Regions from separate parts of the Sphingomonas sp. ABOLE genome, predicted to be linked through region 2. Evidence: predicted binding sites of a transcription regulator. Region 2 holds the regulator's gene; the other holds the start of a gene.
The links. The regulator LexA, encoded in region 2, represses DNA repair genes until DNA is damaged. The targets are predictions, from matches to a motif close to GTTCCNCNCTTGTTCT.
Positions count from the first base shown of each region.

Region 1 (4,879 bases), on a different contig from region 2:
AGCACGGGGCCGCGCGCGCCCGCCTTCAGCTGGTTCTGGTTGTCGCTGATCGGCGTGCCGTGATTGGTGGTGAGCACCGGGTGATCGGCATCGGTCACCTGGTGGGTTTCGCCCCCGGCGGGAGCGTTGCGTACATTATGATCGGTCATGGGGAAGTCCTCGCAAAGCGTGCGAAGCTCCAACGAGCCGTGGGTCAGGCAGTTGCGCCAAGTTTGTGATCAATGTCGATTTCGAACGCGGCAGAGGCGCTAGCCGCCGCAACGGCGATCAGCGCCCGCAGCGCCGCTTCGTCGCCCGAGGCAACTGCACCCAGGCAGACATAGCGCCCGCGCCGTCCTCCGCCCTGCAGCAACCCCGCCGGATCGGGCAACCGCGCGCCTTCGGCGAAATGGAGCAGCAGGTTGGGCGGATCGACGACCAGCCGCAGCACCGCCGCGCCGCCATTTGGCGGGGCGTAGAGGAACGTCCGCCCCGCCCCGCGCGCCGCTTCCCGCTCCACCGCCGCGGGCCATGCCGATTGCAGCAAGGCCCGGGCAGCAGCAAGGCGGACGGCGAGATCCGAAGAAGACGCGGCATCGCACGTCCCCGCAGGTCTCGCCACCGCGGCCGAGGGCTCCCGATCAGATATCGTCGTCGGGCTCCGGACCCGCCATCAGACCCTCGGCGACCTGCTCGGTGCGGCCGCGGATCGCGGCTTCGAGCCGGTTGCAGACTTCGGGGTTCTCGCGCAGGAAGTTCTTCGAATTCTCGCGCCCCTGGCCGATGCGGATGCTGTCATAGCTGAACCAGGCGCCCGATTTCTCGACCAGCCCCGCCTTGACGCCGAGATCGAGGATCTCGCCGATCTTCGAGATGCCTTCGCCGTACATGATGTCAAATTCGACCTGCTTGAACGGCGGCGCGACCTTGTTCTTCACCACCTTGACGCGCGTGGCGTTGCCGATGATTTCGTCGCGATCCTTGATCTGGCCGGTGCGGCGGATGTCGAGACGGACCGAGGCGTAGAACTTGAGCGCGTTGCCGCCCGTCGTCGTCTCCGGGTTGCCGTACATCACGCCGATCTTCATGCGCAGCTGGTTGATGAAGATCACCATGCAGCGCGAGCGGCTGATCGAGCCGGTCAGCTTGCGCAGGCTCTGCGACATGAGGCGTGCCTGGAGGCCGACATGGCTGTCGCCCATCTCGCCCTCGATTTCGGCGCGCGGCACCAGCGCGGCGACCGAGTCGACCACCAGCACGTCGATCGCGTTCGAACGGACCAAAGTGTCGGTGATTTCCAGCGCCTGCTCGCCGGTATCGGGCTGCGAGACGATCAGCTCGTCGATATTGACGCCCAGCTTCTTGGCATAAACCGGGTCGAGCGCGTGCTCGGCGTCGACGAACGCCGCCACACCGCCATTCTTCTGCGCCTCGGCGATCACGTGCAGCGCCAGCGTCGTCTTGCCCGAGCTTTCCGGACCATAGACTTCGATCACGCGGCCGCGCGGCAGACCGCCGACGCCGAGCGCGATGTCAAGCCCCAGCGAACCCGTGGAGATCGCCTCGACCTGCATCGTCTCCTTCGAGCCCAGCCGCATGGCCGAGCCCTTGCCGAAGGCGCGGTCGATCTGCGCGAGGGCGGCGTCGAGCGCCTTCTGCTTGTCCGTGGGATTGGCCATATTGCCGTCGATCACCTTGAGAGATGCTGCCATTGGGAAGCCCCGTCGCTAGAGGGTTTACGCACTGCGTTCAACCGTGTTGCAGTGCTTGTATCGCATTTGTTCCGTGAGAACAAGAGGGGAACTTCACGAAGGTTGCGCACATGCGGTACGCGCGCTAGCTCCGGTGCCGTGACCTTGATCGTCGGCCATGTTTCCGCCCTTGCCCGCTTTCCGGTGAAGTCCATGGCGGGCGAGGCGCTGCCGATCGCCGAGCTGGACTGGCAGGGCATCGAGGGCGACCGTCAGTACGCCTTCGTCCGCGCGCAAAATGGCACGCGATTTCCGTGGCTTACCGCGCGCGAAGTGCCGGGCATGGTACTCCACCGGGCACGCTTCGCCGATCCGTCGGCTCCCAAGACCAGCGCAATTGCAATCGACACGCCCGACGGCGGCAGCCGCTCCCTCCATGACGCTGGCCTGCATGCGCACCTGGCGGAAGCGGCGCGCGAGCCGGTGTCGCTGATCCAGGTGGCGCGCGGCGTCTACGACTCCATGCCGGTCTCGCTCCAGACCAGCGCCGGCCACCGCGCGCTGGAGGCCGCACATGGCGGCCGGATCGACCCGCGCCGCTTCCGCATCAACGTGACGATCGAAAGCGAGCTGCTGCCCGAGCAATGGCAGGGCCTTCGCCTCGCCTTCGGGGACCCGAGCGAGGACGGCGCAATCGTGCAATGCGCCGATCCGATCCAGCGCTGCGTGCTGATCACCATCGACCCGGATACCGGCGCCAAGGACCCGACGATCCTGCGCACCGTCGCCCAGCGCTTTTCAGCCTGTTACGGGCTGTATTCGGCACCGGCACGACCCGGACTGATCCGCGTCGGCGACCCGGTGCGGGTAGTTGGATAGAATTTCAGGCCGTCATCCCGGCGGAAGCCGGGATCCAGACGCCACTCGAGTTCGGCAAGGGCCGCAACGGAGGCGCCAATGGATTCCGGCTTTCGCCGGAATGACGAACGGGGAGAGGCGGCCGGCGCCCCCCTCCCCCATCCGTTACTTCGCCGCCTTGCCGGTCCACTGGTCCATCCAGCCGAGCACCTCGCCATACCATTGCAGCGAGTTCTTGGGCTTGAGCACCCAGTGGTTCTCGTCCGGGAAGACGAGCAGCTTGGACGGGATCTCGCGGCGCTGGAGCGCGGTGAAGGCGGCCAGCCCCTGGGTATAGGGGATGCGGAAGTCCTTCTCGCTGGTGATCACCAACTGCGGGGTCTTCCACGCGCTGACATGGTTGACCGGGTTCCAGCGCTCGAACGCCGCAGGGTCCTCGAAATAGGCCTTGCCGCCATGTTCCCACTCGTCGAACCACAGCTCCTCGGTCTCGTACGCCATGGCGCGGGCGTCGAACACGCCGTCATGCTGGACGATGCACTTGAAGCGGTCGGGCCACTGGCCCTCGATCCAGTTCATCATATAGCCGCCATAGGAGGCGCCGAGCGCGCAGGCCTTGTCCCCGTCGAGGAAACTGAAGCGATCGGTCGCGGCGCGCAGGCCCTTCTTGAGGTCCTCGAGCGGCGCGCCGCCCCAATTGTTGCGGATCGCATCGGTGAAGGCCTGGCCGTAGCCGGTCGAGCCGTGGAAATCGACCGCGACCACCGCATAGCCGGCACCGGCGAACACCGCCGGGTTCCAACGATAGGACCAGCTATTGCCCATGCTGCCCTGCGGCCCGCCATGGACGATGAAGGCGATCGGCGCCTTGGCGCCCGTCGCCAGCCCCGCCGGTTTGGCGACATAGCCCCAGACGGTGTCGCCATTGGCGCCGTTGAAGCTGTAGCGGGTCACCTCGGGCATCGCGATGCCGGCAAGCTTCTCGGCGTTCACCGCGGTGAGCCGCGTGCTCTTCTTGCCCTTGAGCCAGTAGAAATCGTCGGGTGCGGTGAGGCTGTTCATCGCATAGACGAGCCCGCCTTTGGTCGGCACCACGGCGGAGACGCTGCCCTTCTCGGTCAGCCGCTCGACCTTGCCCGCCAGCGACACGGCGAAGACCGGCTCTTCCTGCACGTCCTGCGCGGTGACGTAGATCGTCTTGGAGTCCGATCCCCAGGCGATCGAGGCGACCGAGCGGTCCCAATGGGCGGTCAACGCACGCACGTCGCCGGTGGCGAGGTTGCGGAGCATCAGCACCTGGCGATCGGCCTCATAGCCCGGGCGCGCCATGGCGAACCAGGCGAGCCACTTCCCGTCGGGCGACGGCGTCGGCAGATTGTCCATGCCGCCATTGCCCTTGGTGAGGTTCACCGGCGCCGACGACCCATCCGCAGGCGCGGCGAAGATGTCGAGATTGGTCGAGAGCGACTCGATCCGCCCCGCCTCGCGCAGCGCGAAAAAGATGGTCTTCCCATCGGCGCTCCAAGCGACTTCCTCGCCGCCGCCATAGGGCTTGGAGGGGGCGTCGCCGACCAGCCCGCCCTCGATCGCGACGCCGTCACCGGTCGCCCCCTGGGGGCCGAAGGGCAGCACGAACAGCTGCGAGCGGGTGCCGTCGGCCCAGCTGTCCCAGTGGCGCACGAACAACTGCTGGTAGACGCGTCCCGAGCCGGCATTGGGATCCTTCTTCTCCATCGCCGGGGTGACGGTCGGCGCGCCCGGCTTGCGATCGGCCCAGACGAGCAGCTTCGCGCCGTCCGGCGAGACCTTGAAGCCGCTGAAGCCGCCCTGGATATGGGTCAGCTGGGTGGGCGTGCCGCCCGTGATCGCAACCGACCAGACCGCATCCTCGCCGCCCTTGTCGGACTGGAACCACACGGTCTTGCTGTCGGCGGAAATCTGGGGCGCGGTCTCGTTGACCAGCGGCTCGGCGACCAGCTTCTCGGGCTTGGCACCCTTGGCGGTCAGGTCGAGCCGCCACAGATCATAGCGGCCCTTGTTGGCGGCCAGATCGGTCTCGCGCTGCTGCCAGACGAGCCAATGGCCGTCGGGCGACACCGCAGGCGCCCCCACACGGGAGAGGCCGACAACGTCCTGGATGGTGAGGTCTCGCGCCGAAGCCGGCGCAGCGATGGCAGCGAGCGCGACGCTCGCGACGAGGAACTGCTTCATGCCGGCGACGATAGCCGGAAGGTAACGCCCGATACAATCGCAGGATTTGCGGTTCAGCGGGTGCCGGTGATCCGGGCGATCTCGCGCGCGACGATCTGCTCGACGAGCTGGGGCAGGTTCTGGTCCAGCCAGTCGCGGAG
Region 1 covers NZ_QQWY01000028.1:18,636-23,514, forward strand. Annotated here, with positions in the region: gene CA234_RS16395 (catalase) at 1-149, opposite strand, end outside; gene CA234_RS16400 (hypothetical protein) at 194-526, opposite strand; gene recA (recombinase RecA) at 621-1,691, opposite strand; gene CA234_RS16410 (MOSC N-terminal beta barrel domain-containing protein) at 1,830-2,549, shown strand; gene CA234_RS16415 (S9 family peptidase) at 2,694-4,739, opposite strand; gene CA234_RS16420 (DUF2497 domain-containing protein) at 4,793-4,879, opposite strand, start outside.
Region 1: recA (recombinase RecA) is a predicted target of LexA. The motif match lies at 1,768-1,783, and genes of this name have one in related genera.

Region 2 (4,879 bases):
CGCTGCTCGTGGGGGCGCTGTGGGCGCTGGCGACGCCCGGCCCGGACCTGCTGGTCACCGGCGACGGGCGCCACGTCGCGCTGCGCATGGCGGACGGCAGTCTCGCGCTGCTGCGCGACCGCGCGGGCGACTTCACCCGCCAGGTGCTCGGCGAGAATGGCGGGGTCGAGGCCGATGCGCTGGCGGCGCTCGCCGAGCGGCCCGATGCGCGGTGCAGCCGCGATCTGTGTGTCGCGGAGGTTGCGCAGGGCGGACGGCGCTGGCGCGTCGCAGCCACGCGCAGCGTCTATCCGGTGGCGTGGCGCGAACTGGTCGCGGTCTGCGCGTCGAGCGACATCGTGGTGAGCGAACGGCGGCTGCCGCGCGCCTGCCATCCGCGCTGGCTGCGGCTCGATCGGCAGGCGCTCGACTCTACCGGCGGGGTCGCGGTGACCTTTGCGGGCGGGACGGTCCGCACCGTCGCCACGACCGCGCGCCAGCCATGGCTTGACCCGCCCACCGTCCAGCCCCCATTCAGCGCCGCGAAGGGAGATCGACGATGATCCGGATTCTGCTTGCGGCCTCGGCACTTGGCCTGGCTTCCCCGGCGCTGGCCCAGCGCACCGACTGGGCCAAGACCCGCGCCGAATGGAACCAGCCGATGGCGCCGTTCCGGATCCTCGGCAACGTCCACTATGTCGGCACCGCGGGGATCTCGGCCTATCTGATCACCAGCCCGCAGGGGCACATCCTGATCGACGGCGGCATGCCCGAAAGCGCGCCGCTGATCGCCGCGAACATCGAGAAGCTCGGCTTCAAGCTCAACGACGTGAAGATCCTGCTGATCAATCACGCGCATTGGGACCACGAGGGCGGCCTCGCCGAGCTCAAGCGCCGCACCGGCGCGCGGCTGCTGGCGAGCGCCGCCGATACCCCGGCGCTGGAGGCGGGCACGTCCGACTATCGCCCGGACATCAGCATCGCCGCGCCGCCGGTGAAGGTGGACGGGCAGCTCAAGGACGGCGAGGAGATCCGGCTCGGCACCAACACGCTGGTCGCGCATCTGACGCCGGGGCACACCAAGGGCTGCACCAGCTTCACCATGCAGGTCCCCTCGGGCGGGGACAGCCTGACGGTGCTGTTCGCCTGCAGCTTCAGCGTCGCCGACCAGCCGCTGACACCGGGCCATGGCTATGACGCGGCGCCCGCCGATTTCCGCGCCACCTTCGCCAAGCTGCGCGCGACCCAGGCCGACGTGTTCCTGAGCTTCCACGCCGAGCAGTTCGATCTCGCCGCCAAACGCGCCAAGCAGGCGGCGGGCGATCCCGAGGCGTTCGTCGATCCGGGCGAACTGGGGCGTCGGGTGGATGCGGCGCAGAAGGCGTTCGAGGCGGAGCTCAGGGCCCAAACGCCCAAGTAAGGCGTGCAGCTTGAACGGCGCGCCGGGCCCCGGTCAATCAAGGTGGGCCCTCGGGCGCGCGGGCGCCATCCAAAGCCCGCACGCGCGCAAGGGATGGCCCACGAACGTTCGCTGAACGGCCCCATCCTTCGCACGGCCGACGCGTCCAGACGCGAGGACCGCACCGAGCGTGCAGTCAGTGTTCGGCAAACGGCGGGGGATCTGCCTGTTGCTCCTTGAGGACGCGCTCGACGATCAATCCGCGCGTGCTCCAGGCAAAGGCATTGGCCTGTCCGGCATAGAGGCCGCGCAGATAGCCGCGGTCGAAGGCGGTGAGTTCGCTCGGCACGCGATTGGTATTCCCGTCGAACAGGGACAGGATCGTCTCCGTCGGTCCGGTGGCGCGGGGGCGGGCGCCGCCCAGGGTGCGCATCGCCAGATAATCGGCGATCTGGTTGCTGGTCTTGCCGATCACGGCCGAGCGCTCGACCAGCACGATCGACGCTAGCATGTCCTTGCGCGTGGGCGAGACCAGCCTGGAGGCAATCGGGACGTTCAAAAAGCCGCCCTGGTTGATATGCTCGCCATCGCGGCTGAGGACTTCGCTGTTGCTCCATGCGCGCACGGGACCGCGCTCGCCGACGATGGTGCGGATTTCCGACGGCGTACGATCCCCGAAGAGCCACCATTTGCGCCGCACGAGCGTGTCGATCCCCGTGGCTACGCCGTCGGTGAAGACGACGAGGATGTTGGGCGTGCATCCATCGCCCGCGAGCTTTAGCCCGGCCTGCTCGGCATCTGCCGCCAGGCGGTAGCCGATCATCTCGAGGACGGAGCGCTCGAGCCCGACGCTACCGAAGCAGACGGCGCTTTGGAAGCGGGGCAGCGGTGCATCGTTGGGACTGGGCGGCGTGATCGCATGCACCAGCGCGCTGATGTCCTTCTTGGAAGCAGGCTTGCGTCCTGTGACGATGATGGGATCGGTGGGGCCGGCAGGCGCCTTGCGCCCCTGTGCGCGATCGGTTGTATCCGTGGTAGCCGGCGACTGCGCCGCGTCCTGAGAAGAGGATATGCTCTGCTGCGCCATCCCGAGGCCTGGGAAGAGCAGGCTCATCGCCACCGCCAGAAGAGGTCCACGCATCGGCCCGCGCTCCATCACTTCTTGTGTGCAGACCGTGGCATGAATGTCCGATGCGTAGAAGTAGTAATATCGATGCCTGAAAGTACACCACGCGGATCAGCGCGCCCGAGGTGTGCGGGGGCGGGCGGACAAGGAATGGACGAAGCGTAAGGCGAAGCTGTAGCTGGTGCTTCGCATCGCCTCGTCCCGGCCCCATTCATCAGTAGCGGCGCAACAATCCCGCCAACCGGCCCTGCACCCGCACCTGATCCGGGCGATAGCGCTGGGGCGTATAGTCGCGATTGGCCGGATCGAGCCGGACCATCGCGCCTTCCTTGCGGAAATATTTCAGCGTCGCCTCGGCATCGTCGATCAGCGCGACGACGATCTCGCCGTCCCGTGCGGTCTCGGTGCGGCGGATCAGCGCATAGTCGCCGTCGAGGATGCCGGCTTCCACCATCGAATCGCCAGCGACTTCGAGCGCATAATGCTCGCCCGCGCCGAGCAGCGCGGCGGGCACCGGCAGCATGGTCGAGCCTTCGAGCGCCTCGATCGGCGTACCCGCGGCGATGCGGCCGTGCAGCGGGATCTCCACCACGTCATTGGCCGGCGTCGGGGGCGATGCGGGAGCGGCGGCCGCGCTCGCCGGCTTGGGCGCCTTGGCGACAGGCTTGCGCTCGCCGCGCTCGGGCATGCGCAGCACTTCCAGCGCGCGGGCGCGGTTGGGCAGGCGGCGGATGAACTCGCGTTCCTCCAGCGCGCTGATCAGGCGGTGCACGCCCGATTTCGACTTGAGATCGAGCGCCTCCTTCATTTCCTCGAACGAGGGCGATACGCCCGTCTCGGCAAGACGGTCGGAAATGAAGCAGATCAGCTCGTGCTGCTTGCGCGTGAGCATCCAATCCTCCGTGGTCCAGAACAGACTGGGAACGTTTATGCAATGTTCCGAGGCGCTGTCAAGCGATGTCGAGGATTTCCACCGAGTCGGAGCTATTTGCGGCTGGCGCATGCGGCTCGCGCACGATCAGGCAGGTGCTGCGGGCGAGCGTGCGGAGCATCGAGCTGTCCTGGATCGCCGAGGCATGGACGCGGCCGTCGATCAGCGCGGCGCGGAGATAGTCGGTGCGCGGGCCATTGGCCGGCAGCGGCTCGCCGAGGATCGCCGAGCGCCCGCGCGGGAACGGATCGGCGGCACCGGATCGGTGCGCGATCAAGGGCTTGGCGAAGAGCAGCGCGGTGACGAACACCGAAACCGGATTGCCCGGCAGGCCCAGCACGACCATGTCGCCGCGCGTGCCCGCCATCATCGGCTTGCCCGGTCGGAGCGCGATGCGCCAGAAGTCGATGGTCGCGCCGGCGGCTTCCAGCGCGGGGCGGACGAGGTCGTGATCGCCTACCGACGCGCCGCCGCTGGTGATCAGCAGATCGGCCTCGACAGTGGCGAAGGCATGGGTGAGGGCGCCCAGATCGTCGGGCAGGATGCCGAGGTCGACGATCTCGACCGGCAGATCGGCCAGCTGCGCGGCGAGCATCGTGCGGTTCGATTCGGGCAACTGGGCGGGCCCGATCGGCATACCCGGTGCCACCAGCTCGTCGCCGGTCGCGGCGATGGCGACGCGGACCTTGCGGCCGACGGGCAGTGCCGCATGGCCGCCGATCGCCGCCAGCGCGATCCGGGCTGGCGTGAGCCGCTCGCCCGCTGCGATCAGCGCGTCGCCTTGCGCAAAGTCCAGCCCGCGGCGGCGCGTGTTGCGACCCAGATAGGACGGGCCTTCGCCAGCGAGGCTTAGCTGATCGCCGTCGCGCGCGGCCTCTTCCTGGACGAGCACCGTGTCCGCGCCCGCGGGCATCGGCGCGCCGGTGAAGATCCGTACCGCTTCTCCGGGCGCAACCGTGCCCGCGAAGCCAGACCCCGCCGCGCTCTCGCCGATCACGGCCCAAGGTCCGGGCAGGTCGGCGAAGCGGATCGCATAGCCGTCCATCGCCGAAAGGTCGGTTTCCGGCTGGGTGCGGCGTGCGACCACCGGCTCGGCGGCCCAGCGGCCGACGGCTTGCCCCAGCGGGACCGTCTCGACGGGGGTGGGGCCGGCAAGCGCGAGCAGCCGCGCCTGGGCCTCGGCGATGGGAAGAAGTGCCATGCCGCCCGATTGGCGGTGCGGCGGCGGCGATGCAAGCGGCTTCAGCCGGTGCGGCGGCTCGCGGTGAGCAGGCGCAGGTCACTGTCGCGCAGCGGCATGCGGAATTCGGCGAGCGTCCGGCCATGCCGCGCCCGCACCACCCGCGCCGGGCCGCCGCCGATCTCGGGGAGTGCCACCCAGAGCGAACTGCCCGGCGCGAAGGCCTGGCGCGCCTCGAACTCGACCTGCTGGGCGGTGAGCGCA
Region 2 covers NZ_QQWY01000034.1:13,670-18,548, forward strand. Annotated here, with positions in the region: gene CA234_RS18110 (ComEC/Rec2 family competence protein) at 1-542, shown strand, start outside; gene bla (subclass B3 metallo-beta-lactamase) at 539-1,399, shown strand; gene CA234_RS18120 (hypothetical protein) at 1,575-2,492, opposite strand; gene lexA (transcriptional repressor LexA) at 2,719-3,396, opposite strand; gene CA234_RS18130 (molybdopterin molybdotransferase MoeA) at 3,455-4,636, opposite strand; gene CA234_RS18135 (PilZ domain-containing protein) at 4,678-4,879, opposite strand, start outside.